One region of the Shewanella psychrotolerans genome, then DNA from elsewhere that is predicted to be linked to it. Evidence: predicted binding sites of a transcription regulator. Region 1 holds the regulator's gene; each other region holds the start of a gene.
The links. Region 1 encodes sigma-54, which starts transcription at its own class of promoters, with help from an activator protein. Its sites were predicted from a motif close to GTTGGCACGNNNNTNGNNT; they were not measured.
Positions count from the first base shown of each region.

Region 2: a site for sigma-54 is predicted at 2,329-2,347, ahead of glnA (glutamate--ammonia ligase). Genes of this name have one in related genera too.
Region 3: a site for sigma-54 is predicted at 2,454-2,472, ahead of K0I62_RS12960 (flagellar hook-length control protein FliK). Genes of this name have one in related genera too.
Region 4: a site for sigma-54 is predicted at 1,549-1,567, ahead of fliE (flagellar hook-basal body complex protein FliE). Genes of this name have one in related genera too.

Region 1 is NZ_CP080419.1:3,817,332-3,821,667, reverse strand. Features, by position in the region: gene K0I62_RS16840 (HPr family phosphocarrier protein) at 1-87, opposite strand, end outside; gene rapZ (RNase adapter RapZ) at 77-931, opposite strand; gene ptsN (PTS IIA-like nitrogen regulatory protein PtsN) at 928-1,371, opposite strand; gene hpf (ribosome hibernation promoting factor) at 1,374-1,661, opposite strand; gene K0I62_RS16820 (RNA polymerase factor sigma-54) at 1,692-3,185, opposite strand; gene lptB (LPS export ABC transporter ATP-binding protein) at 3,316-4,047, opposite strand; gene lptA (lipopolysaccharide transport periplasmic protein LptA) at 4,044-4,336, opposite strand, start outside.
Region 2 is NZ_CP080419.1:265,253-269,588, forward strand. Features, by position in the region: gene K0I62_RS01275 (N-acetyl-ornithine deacetylase) at 1-568, opposite strand, end outside; gene glnA (glutamate--ammonia ligase) at 836-2,245, opposite strand; gene typA (translational GTPase TypA) at 2,617-4,336, shown strand, end outside.
Region 3 is NZ_CP080419.1:2,925,268-2,929,603, reverse strand. Features, by position in the region: gene fliH (flagellar assembly protein FliH) at 1-578, shown strand, start outside; gene fliI (flagellar protein export ATPase FliI) at 547-1,887, shown strand; gene fliJ (flagellar export protein FliJ) at 1,936-2,379, shown strand; gene K0I62_RS12960 (flagellar hook-length control protein FliK) at 2,566-4,212, shown strand; gene fliL (flagellar basal body-associated protein FliL) at 4,301-4,336, shown strand, end outside.
Region 4 is NZ_CP080419.1:2,931,657-2,935,992, forward strand. Features, by position in the region: gene fliF (flagellar basal-body MS-ring/collar protein FliF) at 1-1,074, opposite strand, end outside; gene fliE (flagellar hook-basal body complex protein FliE) at 1,163-1,495, opposite strand; gene K0I62_RS12995 (sigma-54-dependent transcriptional regulator) at 1,661-3,013, opposite strand; gene K0I62_RS13000 (sensor histidine kinase) at 3,006-4,076, opposite strand; gene K0I62_RS13005 (sigma-54 dependent transcriptional regulator) at 4,254-4,336, opposite strand, start outside.

The DNA of each region.
Region 1 (4,336 bases):
CTGTGCCGCTAATACCGCCAGTTTTGTTGCTGCTCTTGCGTGTAGGCCGAGTTTATTGCAGATGGTTAACTGACGCTCAAGCTTCATGTTTCTTTAACTCTCTGTGGCGCGCTTGAACCTTGTGTTTACCTTTATTAAATAATTTAGCAAGTTGGTCGGTAACATAGACAGATCTATGCTGGCCTCCAGTACATCCAATAGCGATAGTGAGGTAGCTACGATTGTTACGTTCGAGGTGAGGTAACCAAGTTTCGATAAGATTTTCGATTTGCCAAATAAACTTGTTCACTAAAGGTTGCTGGCTTAAAAACTGCTGCACAGGCTCATCTAAGCCTGTTAGTGGTCTTAGCTCTTGTTCCCAGTGAGGATTGGGCAAAAAACGCACATCAAACATAAAATCGGCTTCAGTAGGCAGTCCATATTTAAAGCCAAATGACTCAAAGTTGATCACTAGCTCTTTATCAATGGTACCGAGTAAGATCTCTCTTACTTTGTCACTTAAATCATAGATATTGAGGTTTGAGGTATCGATATAATGGTCAACCACATTAGAGATTGGCTCGAGCATTTTGCCTTCAAGCTTAATTGCTTCTTTCAGTGAGACTTGAGCGCGCGAGAGTGGATGTAACCTGCGGGTTTCGCTATATCGCTTAAGCAGTACTTCATCTGACGAGTTAAGAAAAAAGCTCAATAGTTCGATATCTTTAGGAAGATTAGCTAATTGCTGATCCAATTTAAGATCTTGGGTTGGAATATTACGAACGTCGACGCTAATGGCGACCAAATCGTTACTGCCTTTGAGCTGGGCTAACAGCGACTCTATCATCTGTAATGGCAGATTGTCGACACAGTAGTACCCGAGATCCTCTAACACTCTTAGTGCTACTGATTTTCCCGATCCTGAGCGCCCGGATACTATGACTAACTTCATTGAGTGATCACCTGATATAGCTCTGCTTCATCTTGGGTTTTCCTTAGCTGTTTCATGATGGCTTTATCATTTAACTTCTCAGCCATAGCGGCTAATGTACTAAGGTGTTGCTCGCATTGATCTGCGGGCACGAGTAACGCAAATAAGATATCGACTGGCTGATTATCAATGGCATCAAATGCGATTGGTTCAGCACACTTTATCAGTACGGCGACGGGTTGATCTATGTTGGTTAGTCGCCCATGAGGAATCGCAATACCATTGCCTATACCTGTGCTGCCCATTTTTTCTCTCGCCAGAAGACTTTCAAATATCTCTTGAGAGGAAAGGGTGGGGTACTGGACAGCGGCTAAGTCGCTGATAAGTTCCAGTACCTTTTTCTTACTGCCCGGAGTGGCGCAGGTTGTGCACTCCGGCCGCAGGATGGTACTAAGTTCCATCGTTAATGTTTAGTTTGCTTCTCTTTGTGTTTAATAACCTGACGATCTAATTTATCGATCAGGGAGTCTATCGCGGCGTACATATCCGCGTGTTCCGATGTCGCGAAGACTTCTCCACCACGGAGATGTAACTTGGCTTCAACTTTTTGCATCAATTTTTCGACATTTAATATAACGTGGACATTATTGATCTGATCGAAATGTCGTTCAAGCTTTGTGAATTTCTCTTCAACATAGTTCCGTAGAGATTGGGTTATCTCAATGTGGTGCCCTGTAAGGTTTATTTGCATAAATTCACTCCTCCGGTTTCCAGTTGTTGATTACAAACTTTTACGTTGGTTCGATGGCGGTATTAATAATGCCTCTCGATATTTAGCAATTGTACGTCTCGCAACTTTTATGCCTTGCTCCGCCAAAAGTTGAGCCATTTTGCTGTCACTTAGTGGTTTCTTTTGGTTTTCCGCTGCGACGAGCTTTTTAATAAATGCCCGTATTGCAGTAGAAGAGCACTCACCACCATCGTCGGTTCCCACATGGCTAGAGAAAAAGTATTTTAGTTCAAAAATGCCTCTCGGGGTGTGCATATATTTTTGCGTTGTTACTCGAGAGATAGTCGATTCATGCATTTCAACGGCTTCTGCAATGTCGTTTAGCACCATCGGCTTCATCGCTTCTTCGCCAAACTCAAAGAAGCCTTGCTGAAAATCAACAATACAGTTGGTGACTTTTAACAGGGTTTCGTTGCGGCTCTCCAAACTTTTCAAGAACCATTTCGCTTCTTGTAGGTGGCCCCTAATAAACTGTCCATCCGCCTGGCTCTTAGTGCTGCGAGCCATAGCGGCATAATGCTGATTTACATTAATTTTAGGCATACTATCGGGATTAAGCTCTACGACCCAGCGACCTTTTTTCTTCGTCACGGTGACATCTGGGATAACATACTCGTCGCGGCTGGCGGTGATTGCCAGTCCAGGACGCGGATTGAGCGTCTGGATCAGTGAGATCGCATCACGTAAATCGTCTTCTTTTAGCTTAGTTTTACGCATCAATAGGCGAAAATCTCTACCCGCGATAAGATCTAAATGTTCACTAATGAGCATTCTTGCATTAGCTATATGCGGTGTATCATCACTGTACTGCGCTAATTGAATGGTTAAGCATTCACTGAGATCTCGGGCGGCAACGCCAATAGGATCGAAATGCTGGACGCGTTTGAGTACCGCTTCGATCTCATCGAGTTCGATTTCTGGATCGCCCATGGCTTCAAGAATATCGTCGCAGGTTTGCGTGAGGTAACCGCGTTCGTCGATGGCATCTATAATGGCTGTAGCGATGGCTAAATCGTTATCTGAAAAGGGAGTGAGATTTTTTTGCCACTCGAGGTGTTCATACAAGCCTTCAGTCGTTTCCCCTTGAAAAGGCATATCATCGTCGCGCATCGCGCCTGAACTGGAGTTAGATGAGGCTGTGTATACCTCATCCCACGTGGTATCAACGGGGAGTTCATCAGGCATGGAATCTTGGGTGAGCGCGTCGGATGTTTCTAAGCCAGAATTGTCCTCGCTGGAGTCAACTTGCAGCTTATTATCGTAATCGACTTCGTAGGTTTCATTATTATCATTGCGCTCTTCTCGAGCGTCGCTATCGGCGCCCTCTTGCTCCTCATCTAACTCTAAAAGAGGGTTAGATTCTAATGCCTGCTGGATCTCTTGTTGCAGTTCCAATGACGACAATTGCAACAAACGAATCGCTTGTTGTAACTGGGGTGTCATGGTTAAATGCTGACCCATTTTGAGCTGAAGTGACGCTTTCATTGTACTGCTATTCCCTTGTTTCTAATTATAAAATGAGAAAGCTTTATTGGTAGCCTTAATTGGTTAAAGGCAAATATTAATTATGTACGGCATAGGAGGGATCTCCTATGCCGATCGCTTATAAGATTAACTATAGCTTGAATTGTTCACCTAAGTACACCGCTCGTACTTGCTGGTTGTCTAAGATTTCAGCAGGAGTTCCCTCGGCAATCAAATTGCCATGACTCACAATGTATGCTTTCTCACAAACATCGAGAGTTTCGCGCACATTATGGTCGGTGATTAATACACCTAGGCCGCGATTTTTCAGCTGCTCGATAATTTTCTTAATGTCGATAACTGATATAGGATCGACGCCAGCGAAGGGCTCATCGAGCAAAATAAACTTAGGGTTAGCGGCTAACGCTCTGGCAATTTCTACTCGGCGACGCTCGCCTCCCGATAGTGCCATGCCTTGGCTATCACGAATATGGGTGATGTGAAACTCTTCTAGCAGGTGTTCTAACTGCTCTTCACGTTGATCGTTGCTGAGTTCTCTTCGTGTTTGCAGTACGGCCATTATGTTGTCGTGTACCGAAAGCTTTCTAAAGATACTCGCTTCTTGTGGCAGGTAGCCAATCCCTTTGCGAGCTCGCAGATGCATAGGGTCTAAGGTGAGGTCGTCTTCATCGATAAAGATACGTCCTTTATCGCTCTGAACTAGACCCACAACCATATAAAACGTGGTCGTTTTTCCTGCTCCGTTGGGGCCGAGTAGCCCCACGATCTGTCCTGTTCTTACGGTTAAGCTTACATCTTGAACAACTGCGCGACTTTTATAGCTTTTAGCTAAATTAACCGCTTTTAATGTCATATCTGTCATTGCTTTTCCTGCTGCTTAGGTTGCTCTTCAGCGGGAGTTTTCGGGGTTTCTTGGTAATTTTCAGGTTGAATGATAGTGATCACTCGGTCGTTACCCGTGCTTTCGGCAATCAGTTGCTGTTGTTCAATATTGTAACGGATCTGGTCACCTGTCACTTGGCTGCCTTCTTGTTCGAGGGTGGCATTACCTATCAGTGTCAGGGTACGGCTGGATAGCTCGTAGCGGATCTCTTTGGCGCTGGCTGAAGCTGGCCGTCCATTTTCCATCACTTGAGTATATGTTGCTGGAT
Region 2 (4,336 bases), 820 kb from region 1:
GCCCAGGGGTTTGATTGGCTTCAAACGAGTAGATGTAGGTCTGTTTTTGCAGTACGTCTTCGTGACAGGTCAAGATGCCATCCTTACTCGCCGCTTGAAGCAGCTGTGAATGGTCGAGCAAAATCTTACCTTCGACAGAAGTGTCATCGTTAGTTTTACCACGGCCATTTTCAAGCACAAAACCACGATTTGGGTTTTCTCCTGACTTATTGAATCTGTGGCCGCGTTTAAAACCGGTAGGGTTAACTAAAGGCAGCAGGCTCAGGTTGAGCTGGTTAAATAACTCTGGCTCTAGCTCATTTAAGAAATACAGCATGCCCCAAGGGCCTGCAGCTTCTTCGCCATGAAAACCTGCGCTGATTAATAGAGATGGTTGGCCTGATTTTTGAGCCGGAGATTGATAAAAATTAACCGGGAAATCACCCGTCTCTCCTAACTTTCTTTCCTGCAGCCCCAAGCGTGAGACCTGCTCAGACAAGCGAGCATAAAAGGTATCGATATCGTTACTGTCGCAACTAAAAATATCACTTTTCCAGGTGAAGCATTCAAAAGGAGAACGGATAGACATAATTGATTCTATGGTAAATTAACGGCCTGATCATCATAGCAGTTTGGTGATAAAGATAAATCATTTTAACTATGGGAGGGAGTGAAATTTTTTGCTTAATCTTGCGGAAGTCGCATCACTACTCGGATCTTGATTTCTGCCATAGCGCTTAGTGTTATAACGTGAGCGATCACATCGCTAAATGCATTGCATAACTCTTTTTAAAGGGGGATTTTTGGGCATAAAAAAACCGCCCATTTAGGCGGTTTTTATTACTAATTTAACTGATTACAAGCTGTAGTAAAGCTCGAATTCAACTGGGTGAGTGGTGCGAGACACACGCTCAGCTTCAGCTGTTTTCAGTGCAATATAAGATTCGATGAAATCTTCGCTGAATACGCCGCCTTTAGTTAAGAACTCGTGATCAGCTGCTAGGTTCTCAAGTGCATTCTCTAGAGAGGTTGCAACTTGTGGGATTTCAGCCGCTTCTTCAGCAGGTAGATCGTATAGATCTTTATCCATCGCTTCACCTGGGTGGATCTTGTTTTGGATACCGTCAAGGCCAGCCATGAGTAGTGCTGCAAACGCTAAGTATGGGTTAGCGGTTGGATCTGGGAAGCGAGTCTCAATACGACGAGCTTTCGGGCTTGGTACCACAGGGATACGGATAGAAGCAGAGCGGTTACGTGCCGAGTAGGCCAGCATTACTGGTGCTTCAAAATGTGGAACCAAACGCTTGTAAGAGTTAGTGCTTGGGTTAGTGAAAGCGTTAAGCGCGCGAGCGTGCTTGATAATACCACCTATGTAGTAAAGTGCAGTTTCACTTAGACCTGCATATTTGTCACCAGAGAACAAGTTAACACCGTCTTTTGCTAGTGATTGGTGAACGTGCATACCGCTACCGTTGTCACCAACGATTGGCTTAGGCATAAAGGTTGCTGTTTTGCCATATGCGTGTGCCATGTTGTGCACAACATACTTAAGGATCTGAATTTCATCAGCCTTTCCAGTTAGCGTGTTGAAGCGAGTAGCAATTTCGTTTTGACCCGCGGTTGCTACTTCGTGGTGATGTGCTTCAACAACTTGACCCATCTCTTCTAGTACAAGACACATTGCGCTACGTAGATCTTGTGAAGAATCAACTGGTGCTACAGGGAAGTAACCACCTTTAACAAATGGACGGTGACCCGTGTTGCCATCTTCGTAGTGAGTTCCTGAGTTCCAAGCCGCTTCTTTAGCATCTAGCTTAACGAAACAACCTGACATGTCGGTACCAAACTTAACATCGTCAAATAGGAAGAATTCTGGCTCTGGACCAATCAATACAGTGTCTGCGATACCAGTAGAGATTAGGTACTCTTCTGCTTTTTTAGCGATAGAGCGTGGATCGCGGTCATAACCAGTCATAGTACCTGGCTCAAGAATGTCACAACGGATAAGAGCAGTGGTTTCTTCTGTGAAAGGGTCCAATACAAATGTCGTAGGATCTGGCATCAGCACCATGTCTGATTCGTTAATGCCTTTCCAGCCAGAGATTGATGAACCATCGAACATTTTACCGTCTTCAAAGAAATCGGCATCAACTTGGTGAGCAGGAATAGAAACATGCTGCTCCTTACCTTTAGTATCCGTAAAACGCAAATCAACAAACTTAACTTCAAGTTCTTCTAGTTGTTGTAAAACTGATTCAACTGACATTCTAAAGTCTCCGAGTAGGGTAGAGGGGATGCCCTTCTTTTTTATAATTCAACGTAGCGCTTAACGCGGTTCTGGCCAATGTAAAGCTAGACTCGTGCCAAGTTATTAACTTATTGATTAATAATGATTTGAAAAGAAGGGGGAAATTCAGGCTCGACAATTTTGCACCAACTTGGTGCGGCAGCTGCCTTTTTGTGGTGCGGTCACCATCTTGGTGCGCACCATGATAAACATGACTATTCATAGCTGACTAAAAAATAATCCTGTGCGAGAGCCCTCGGCTAGAGTAGAATGACACGTTTTTTATTGCAACAGCTATTATTATTAGCTGTTATCAATACCCTATTTTTTTGATGGTAAGAGGTTTATCCGTGTTAGAGAATTTACGTAACATCGCCATTATTGCACACGTTGACCATGGTAAAACAACCTTGGTTGATAAGTTGCTGGCACAGTCTGGAACCCTTGAAACTCGAGGAGAGGCCGCTGAGCGGGTGATGGATTCGAACGATCTTGAAAAGGAGCGTGGAATCACGATTCTTGCAAAGAATACTGCCATCAAGTGGAACGATTACCGCATCAACATCGTTGACACTCCTGGCCACGCCGACTTCGGTGGTGAGGTAGAGCGTGTTCTATCTATGGTTGATTGTGTATTACTATTAGTTGACGCGGTTGATGGTCCAATGCCACAAACTCGCTTCGTAACTAAGAAAGCATTCGCTCAAGGCTTAAAGCCAATCGTTGTTATCAACAAAATTGACCGTCCAGGTGCACGTCCTGATTGGGTTATCGACCAAGTATTCGATCTGTTCGATAACTTAGGTGCGACTGATGAGCAACTAGACTTCCCAATCGTTTACGCTTCAGCGCTAAACGGTTACGCAACTTTAGATCCAGATGAAGTTGGTGTTGATATGACGCCGCTTTTTGAAACTATCGTTGAAAAAGTTTCATTCCCAGATGCCGATTCGGAAGGTGACTTCCAAATGCAGATCTCGCAACTTGATTACAACTCATATGTTGGTGTTATCGGTGTCGGTCGTATTAAGCGTGGTAGTGTTAAGACTAACCAGCAAGTGACTATCGTCGGTGCTGATGGTAAGACGCGTAACGGCAAGATGGGCCAAGTATTAGGTTACATGGGCCTAGAACGTACTGAAGTTGAAGTGGCTAACGCTGGTGATATCGTAGCGATTACTGGCTTGGGTGAGCTTAAGATTTCTGACACTGTATGTGCGACTACTGCAGTTGAAGCATTGCCGCCGCTTTCTGTTGATGAGCCAACATTGACCATGACCTTCCAGGTCAACACTTCACCATTTGCGGGTAAAGAAGGTAAGTACGTGACTTCACGTAATATCCTTGAGCGTCTAGAGCAGGAATTAGTTCATAACGTTGCACTCCGTGTTGAAGAAACGGACAGCCCAGATCGTTTCCGTGTTTCAGGTCGTGGTGAACTTCACCTTTCAATCTTAATTGAAAACATGCGTCGTGAAGGCTACGAATTAGCAGTATCCCGTCCAGAAGTGATCATGAAAGAGATCGATGGCGAGATGTGTGAACCATATGAAACAGTTACTGTTGACGTTGAAGAAGAACATCAAGGTACGGTTATTGAAAAGCTTGGTATTCGTAAAGCTGAAATGAAAGATATGCAGCTTGATGGTAAGGGTCGTGTTCGTATCGACTTCGTTATCCCAAGCCGTGGCTTAATCGGTTTCCAAACTGAGTTCTTAACTGCAACTTCTGGTACTGGTCTGATTTACCACACATTCGATCATTATGGTCCTGTTAAAGGTGGCGATATTGGTCAACGCGCTAACGGCGTATTGATCTCTAATGCAACGGGTAAAGCACTGACTTTCGCACTATTTGGTCTACAGGATCGAGGTCGTCTGTTTATTGGTCATGCAACTGAAGTGTATGAAGGCCAAGTTGTTGGTATTCACTCACGTTCTAACGACCTAACGGTTAACTGTCTTAAAGGTAAGCAGCTAACTAACATGCGTGCATCGGGTACCGATGAAGCGCAAGTGCTAACGACGCCAATCAACCTGACTCTTGAGCAAGCGCTTGAGTTCATTGATG
Region 3 (4,336 bases), 890 kb from region 1:
CTCCGCTTGCACTTGTCGACACCGAAATAGAACAATCACTACTAAACCTCAGTATGACTCTAGCTAAAGCCGTTATTGGTCATGAGCTGAAAACTTACCCTGAGCATATTTTAGCGGCACTTCGTCAGGGCGTCGATGCGTTGCCGTTGAAAGAGCAGGGAGTTCATCTGCGCTTACATCCAGATGATTTGCTGATCGTTGAGCAATTATATGACGCGCAGCAATTACAAAAAAATCGCTGGGAGTTGGAATCTGATCCTTCAATTAATCCTGGTGAGTGTATTGTCAACAACACCCGTAGTACGGTTGATATGGGCTTAGAAACTCGAATAAAAGCGGTATTTGAAAACTTGATCCAAAGCGATAATCACCTTGAACAGCAAAAAATACAGCAGCAACAGGAATTAGCACAGCAGTCAAGTAAGGCTAAGCAAACAGAAGCGCTCTCATCCGAGTCAGATGCTTCTGCCGATCCTATAGAGAACCAATCCCTTGCTAGCAACGAGCCTAGTGAAGGTACGTCATCCGATGCTGAGGGTCCGCAAGATGCAGAGCCGACAACACCAACTGCTGAATAAACTTAAGCAGCATACCCAGAAAGTTCATCCCTTTATACCTGATGCCAGTGGGCAGTTAGTGCGTGTGGTTGGCTTAACGCTCGAGGCGACAGGATGTCGAGCGCCTGTAGGTAGCTTATGTAGCATAGCCACCATGGCTGGAGAATTGATTGCTGAAGTGGTTGGGTTTGATGATGAACTGCTATACCTTATGCCGATAGAGGAACTGAGAGGGGTGATGCCCGGTGCTCGTGTTACGCCTCTGGGAGAGCAAACTGGGCTAAATGTCGGTTTAGGGTTACTCGGCAGAGTGCTTGATGGTAATGGCGTGCCATTAGACGGACTCGGCCAACTTCATACCGATCAGAAGGCCCCGCGCCATGCAGCGATGATAAATCCGCTTGCCAGACGAGCAATTACTGAACCCTTAGATGTTGGAGTTCGAGCGATTAACGCCATGCTAACCGTTGGCAAAGGACAGCGTATGGGTTTGTTTGCTGGCTCTGGTGTGGGTAAAAGTGTGCTTCTTGGGATGATGACCCGCGGTACCACGGCCGATGTGATTGTGGTCGGGCTGGTGGGTGAGCGTGGTCGAGAGGTTAAAGAGTTTATCGAAGAAATTTTAGGTGAAGAGGGACGCGCCCGCTCTGTGGTCGTAGCAGCTCCCGCAGATACATCACCGTTAATGCGTCTTCGAGCCTGTGAAACATCCACCCGTATCGCAGAGTATTTTCGCGATTTGGGTTACAACGTCCTGCTATTGATGGATAGTTTGACACGTTATGCTCAGGCCCAGCGTGAAATCGCATTGGCGGTGGGAGAGCCACCTGCTACCAAAGGTTATCCGCCTTCGGTGTTTGCCAAGTTACCCAAGTTAGTTGAGCGAGCTGGTAACGGTGGAGCTGGCCAAGGATCAATCACGGCATTTTATACGGTACTTACCGAAGGTGATGATCTGCAAGATCCGATAGCCGATGCCGCACGAGCTATTTTAGATGGTCACATTGTGCTGTCTCGTACCTTGGCCGATTCAGGCCATTATCCTGCCATTGATGTTGAGGCATCGATTAGCCGTGTGGCGCCAATGGTCATATCTGAAGCACACCTTGAGGCGACCAGACGCGTAAAACAGATGTATTCTCTTTATCAACAAAATCGCGATCTTATCTCAATCGGTGCTTATACCCAAGGGAGTGATCCGCGTATCGATAATGCAATCAGGTTGCAACCCGCAATGAATGCATTTTTACGGCAAACGATGAAAGATGCTATTAGTTTTGACTCTAGCGCTTTGATGCTCGGTCAACTCAGTGCCCAGTGTCAGGTATGAGCTGCATCATAATATCGTTTTCGATTTTTCATTTAGGCTGAGGATTGCATGGCAAAGCATGACCCGTTAGATACTGTGCTCAAGTTAGCCTTAGAGGCTGAGGAGCAGGCCGCTCTTCAGCTCAAGTCTGCTCAGCTTATTCATAAGAAATGCCAAGATCAGTTGGCTGCGCTGCAACAATATCGTCTCGATTATATGAAACAGATGGAACAACAGCAGGGTCATGTCATTAGCGCGAGTAATTATCATCAGTTTCATCAGTTCATTCGTCAAATTGATGAGGCAATTACTAAGCAACTCTACGCCGTTGCTGAGTCGGATAAGCAACGTCTAAAAGGACAAGAATATTGGCAAGGCAAACAACAAAAACGGAAAGCTGTGGAGCTGTTATTAGAGAAAAAGGCAACAAAACGTCAATTAGCTGAATTAAAGCAAGAGCAGAAGTTAACAGACGAGTTTGCTTCCCAGCAGTTCTTTCGAAAGAGAAGGTGATCACTTCAGCCTCGCGTTAAGGTGCTGCTTGTCGCACTTTTGCTATCCTCTTTGAGTATCAAGTAAATGAGATAGTTGGCATTCTATTTGCTTTTATTTCTGAATCTAGACTATTGCAATAGCGAATTATTGACGCTTACAGCATGGCTATATCGCGTAATTATCATGTTGAGTGTTGGAGGGTTTATGCCACAAATGAATACTGTACTGTTACCTACAGTCGAGGCTAGTACCGAAAAGCAAATGGTACAGTCAAACAAGTCGGATTCTAACTCCTCTGAAAATAAAGATTTTTCTTTAGCCTTAGCAGAGGCTTCATCTCCAAACTCATCTTTGAATGCTGACGAGAAAGTGAAAGCCAGTGTTGAAAAACCTGATTCTGAATCTGCTGAGTTAATAGACGAAACAGGTGAAGATAATGACGGTGTTTCTAACGTATTAGCGCAAATAAACCTTGCGGTGCAGTTTGCTGAAGATGAGTCAATTGCCGCTGACGGCGCACAATTGCCGCTTGTAAATACAGAGCTAGTCGAACCGGAGTTGGGCGCTGAACAAGAGGATTTAGATCAAACATCATCACAGAGCTATATTGGCGATAAAGCAGGAATAGTGGACATAACGCTTACAGCGAAAATAGATGACGCACTACAATCTGTTGATGTTGATGTTGATGTTGATGTTGATGTTGATGTTGATGAAGATAGTGACATGCTGCTCAATGGTGCTTTGATTGAGCAATTAACACCAACTCAGATTGATAACCTAGTTAAGCAGACTGGATTAGAGAAAGAACAGTTGATCGAGTTACCCGCACAAATGTTGCAAGCATTAATTACCGAGGTTAATAAGTTTGCGCTGCAAGGATTAGATCAACGCTCAATGCCCGTAGATCTTAAATCCTTGATAGAAAATGCAAACAAGCTAGTTGGAGAACTTGATGCAAAGACTAAAAGTGTGCGACAGACTGATGTTAGCGCAGTAATCACCTCTTCTGTCAGTGATAAACCTATTTCTCAAGGAGCCGTGGCAGATAAGTCTGTCCAGCAAGGGACGGGAACGGTTGATCCTGCTACAACGCTAGGGACATCTGGTGAACGTAAGTCAATTCTAGGCGAGTTTAAGAGTGACTTAACAGGAAAGTCAGTGATAACGGCAGAGCCGAGCCTTTCTCAAACCGCTCAAACCGCTCAAACCGCTCAAACAAGTGACGTAAACAAGCGAGTTGATTTTACAACTGCTAAACTCTCTGTCGCTATGGTAACCGAGTCCGATGGCATAGATACTATTGGTACTCAGTTAAATGAAGCGAAGCCAACAAATCAGGGGATGAATGGAACGACATTTATTCGAACTGAAACACCTGTTCAATACCAAGTATCTATAAAACCTAATGGTGAACCAGCTCAACACATACAAGAGATGATTCAAAAGTTTTCTCCTGTTATGCAACAACAGTTGTTGACCATGGTAAAACAAGGTGTACAACATGCTGAAATTAGGCTCGATCCCCCTGAACTCGGTCATATGATGGTAAGAATTCAGGTGCATGGCGATCAAACTCAGGTTCAATTTCAAGTGATGCAGCATCAGACCAAAGATCTTGTTGAACAAGCTATTCCTCGTTTGCGAGAGCTGTTAGCTGAGCAAGGTATGCAGCTCACTGATAGTAATGTTTCACAAGGTGGAAGTGGCCGTGAGCAGGGTGAATCTGATGCTAATAATGAACATGGTCATAGTTCGGCCTCTGATATGGATGAAATATCAGCAGAAGAAAGCGTATTCGCATCTAATAGCACAACAAGTTATCGTTCAGGTATAGATTATTATGCATAAGCAGGTAACCTATAGAGTTAGCTGTATACTAAGTGTAATAATAAGTGCTAAAAATCATAATGATATTGAGTGTTGATAGGGAATAGAGATGGCAGAAGAAGAATCGTTAGAACTTGAAGAAAAT
Region 4 (4,336 bases), 890 kb from region 1:
CGTCGTATCGAGTTCGTAGTTGCGCGTTGCCTCTTTGTGACTCGATCCAGGATTCGTTGTCGACTCTTGCGCACCCGTCGCATTTTGAGGAATATTCGCTTCCATTGGCGGTTGATTAGTTAAGGCGCCAGGAATTCCACCGGTTGATGAGCCTGTCGAATTATTCTCTACCGTCATCTCACTGCGCACAGCAGGCAAATCGGGGTTATAACGCTTAGCTGTTTGCTCAACGGCAGTAAAATCCATATTAACATCGACTTGAGCGGTGAAATTTTCAGGCCCAAGAATTGGCATCAATATAGATTCAATCTTATTGCGATATTCCGCTTCTTTTTGCTGAACTAGTTCAAGCTCTCGACGTGCTCTAGCTGACACCGCATCTTGACTACCAGAATTCAATAAACGTCCATTCGAATCGGTAACAGTAACCCGAGTCGGCTCTAAGCCATGAACCGCAGATGCAACGATATCGACGATCGAATCCACCTCTTCTTGGCCAAGACCGCTGCGGCGAGTGTTAACCACCACGGTTGCACTTGGCTTAGAGCGATTTCTCGCAAATACGTTTTCTTTGGGAATGGCTAAAATAACTTTAGCGCGACTTACGCTTTTAAGCTCTTCAATGGTTCTGGCTAAGTTTTGTTCCTGACTATGTTTAAGTCGCGCTTGCTCCATTCTCTGGCTCACACCAAAACCACTATCTTGAGAAAGGTAATCACTTTGAGCAGCACTATTGTCCACGCCCGCCCGACTTAACATCATTTTGACTTGTTGATATTGATCTTCTGGAACCTTTAAGACATCAACATCAATTTGATATTTAACTTTATTCTTATCTAAAACATCCAGCACCTGCACCATCTCATCGGTACTCATCTTTCCGAGCGGGCGATATTCTGGCTCTTGAGCCCATAACATGACAAATACTGCCAACGCCAAACAAATGGCTAGCGCTAAGATCATAGTGACCTGACGTAGCATGTCGACACCGCCAAAAGCACCGCCGCTTGGCTTATGCTCTTCTTGGACTCCACTGGCTAACATATCGCCTGTAGAGTTTGTTCCCACTACCATATCTGTGCTCACTATAGATACCTACTGTTTTAGAATCGTCAAATTAAACTTAATCATTAATGCGTTCGTTATGGAGAAACGAAACCCATTAAACGGGCATGCTCATGATCTCTTTATAAGCTTCTACCAGTTTATTTCTTACCTGCACTGTTGCTTCAAACGCTACGCTGGATTTTTCTCGAGCAATCACGGTATCAGACAGCGTAACTCGGGTATCGCCCATATCGAGACGACTCTGTAGTGAAGATGAGTTGGCCTGAAGCGCGTTTACATTTCCAACAGCTTGTGACAGCAGATCACCAAAATCACTACCACTGGTGTTGGCCACTTGCTGAGTGATGCCAGAAGTGATTGCTCCAGGCTTTATTTCACCTGAAAGCGATTGCATCTCTTGTAATAGTGAGTTAGCACTTATCTGCATTTTAACCTCGCACTCGCCGTTAATTTGACGAAAAATCAATGTTACTTAGGTCTATGCAATATATTTGCCAAACTGAATCATGAAGAAGTTTTGTATGAGAAAGGAGATGAAAATAAGGTGAGATGCCAAGCAAATCACCTTATTTTAATGGGAATCTAGCGCTGTTTACGCAGGGATTTGGATACCCGCATCTCTCATTCTGGCCATCTTATACCTGAGGGTTCTAGCACTGATACCTAGCTTTTCAGCTACCAACTTTCGACTGCCTTTACACTGAGACAATGTTTCTAAAATAATGACATGTTCCTGCGCTTTTAACTCATCGCCAAGCCCTTCTGGCTCACTTTGTTTATCAGCTGTAACACTTAACGACTCAGGATCAATAACGACATCTTGAGTATCAATAATAATATCGCTTGCAGTAATAAACTCACCAGATTGTAAAATCATGGCGCGTTGAACCACATTGTCTAACTCTCGCACATTACCAGGCCACCGATAAGCGAGTAATCGCCGACTGGCAGTCTCGTCTAACTCAGGCGCTTGAGCAAGCCCAGCTTGCTTGGCATGCCTTAATACTAAATGCCGTGCCAAGGGTAATATATCGGCAGGCCTTTGATGCAATGCAGGCCATGTCAAAGGGAATACATTGATACGGTAATAAAGGTCTTCACGAAACTCTCCCTTATCAGCATACGCTTTTAGATCTCGGTTTGACGTGGCTAAGACTCTCACATCTAGCTTAATCGTTTTGCGGCCACCAAGACGTTCAACCTCTCGCTCTTGGAGAACACGCAACAATTTGGCTTGTAATCCCAAATCCATTTCTGAAATTTCATCAAGCAATAATGTCCCACCTTGAGCTTGCTCAAACTTGCCAGGACATGCTTGATAAGCCCCAGTAAACGCTCCTTTTTCATATCCAAAAAGCGTTGCTTCAAGCATGTTCTCAGGAATCGCAGCGCAGTTAATTGCAACAAAAGGGTTATCACAACGGGGACTATGCTGATGTATGTACCTCGCCAATACCTCTTTACCTGATCCGCTCGGACCTAAAATCATCACTGACGCATCTGAGTGAGCAACCTTTTGCGCCAATGCCAATAGTGCCAAACTTTTTTCATCGGCGGCAATAGGCTGATTCTCAACTAATTTCGGCTTAAGGTAACGGGATACTTGGTTTAACAACACTTCGGGGGCAAACGGTTTTGCAAGATAATCAACTGCACCAAGTTTTATAGCGCTAACGGCATTATCTATTGTCGCAAACGCCGTCATTAATAAAATGGGCAGTTGGCTACAATGTTGTTGTAAATAACTTAGCAAGCCTAAGCCGCCAATCCCCTCCATCTGTACATCACTGATCACCATATCAAAATGATGCGACTTAAGTGCAACGATCGCTTCTTCAGCAGACTCAACATCGACGCACTCATACTGAGCTAACAATAACGTATCGATCAACGCTTCTCTTAACGAAGCATCATCTTCTACTAATAGGATTTTTGCTTCAGCCATGATCAATTTCCTCATTGGGCTCGGTAATCATTGCAGGTACGGTAAACGATGCAACACAGCCTTGTCCCTTTATACAATTTAATTGCAAGCGACCATGATGATTTGCAACAACGGTTTGCACGACAGCAAGACCTAAGCCAGTGCCTTGTGCTTTTGTGGTAAAGAATGGCTCCAACACTTGTTCCTGCATCGATTTATCTAGCCCTTTACCATTATCAATCACCTCAAACTTTATTTGCTGACCATCATCGATAGAACGGATAATGATGTTGGTGGCTCCAGCCTCTACACTGTTAATCACCAAATTGTTAATTGCTGAACTTAACGCTGGACGATTAGCCATAAAAGCCTGTTCAGAGCGAACCTCTAACTGCAAAAGGCATCCTTTACGCTGAGCGATTGGCTCACAATTGGCCACCACGGCATCGACAACATCGGCCATAGTTGTTACATCGGTGAGTTCCTGTTGTCTTCCTTTCGCCATCAACAACATATCATCGACTTGCTGCGAAAGTTCATTAAGCCGATCGATGAGTTTAGATTGAAATCGTTGCCTTGCATCTTGGCTTAGCTTAGGGCTAGCGAGATTAGAAGCATAAAGTAATGCAGCAGAAAGTGGCGTTCTGACTTGATGTGCAAGGCTTGCCACCATTTTTCCTAAAGCAGAAAGACGCTGAAGATGAGACAGATTTTTTTGTAGCAAGCGCGTTTCAGTGAGATCCGTCAATACGATCAGCTGACCCGGTTCGGGTGCCAATGGCGTTATAGCCAACTTAACCCGGCGACCATTTTTAAGCGACACCTCATGACCGTCATCATGTTGTGGCGAAAATGCTCGGTTGATTATTTGTAGCCAGCGCATACCAATTAACGGATGCCCAAGGAGTTGAACGGCAACAGGATTAGCTTCAGTCACAAAGCCATCTCCGTTGATAATGACAACACCTGATGGCATTGCCTGCAGTATATGTTCCATTCTACTCGACATAGCATCATTCGCCACTGGCGCTAAAGGAGTCGCCAGATTAAGGGTGTCAAAGTGTAGCTTGGGGCTAGCGGACATAACCACTCCGTCAATAAATTGCTGCTAACGGAATAAATGCAGTTATTATGCCAACAAAAATATGTTTTAAAACAGTGAGTAATATCAACCAAAACAAAAAAGGCCCTAAAATGGGCCTTATCTAAGGTGTGGTTAAAACAAAACGAATAACACAAACATGGGCTAAGCTGTAGTAGCTCAGTCTTTGCTCATACCATACTTACGCATTTTTTCAACCAGCGTCGTCCGGCGGATCCCAAGCATTTCTGCCGCCCGAGCAA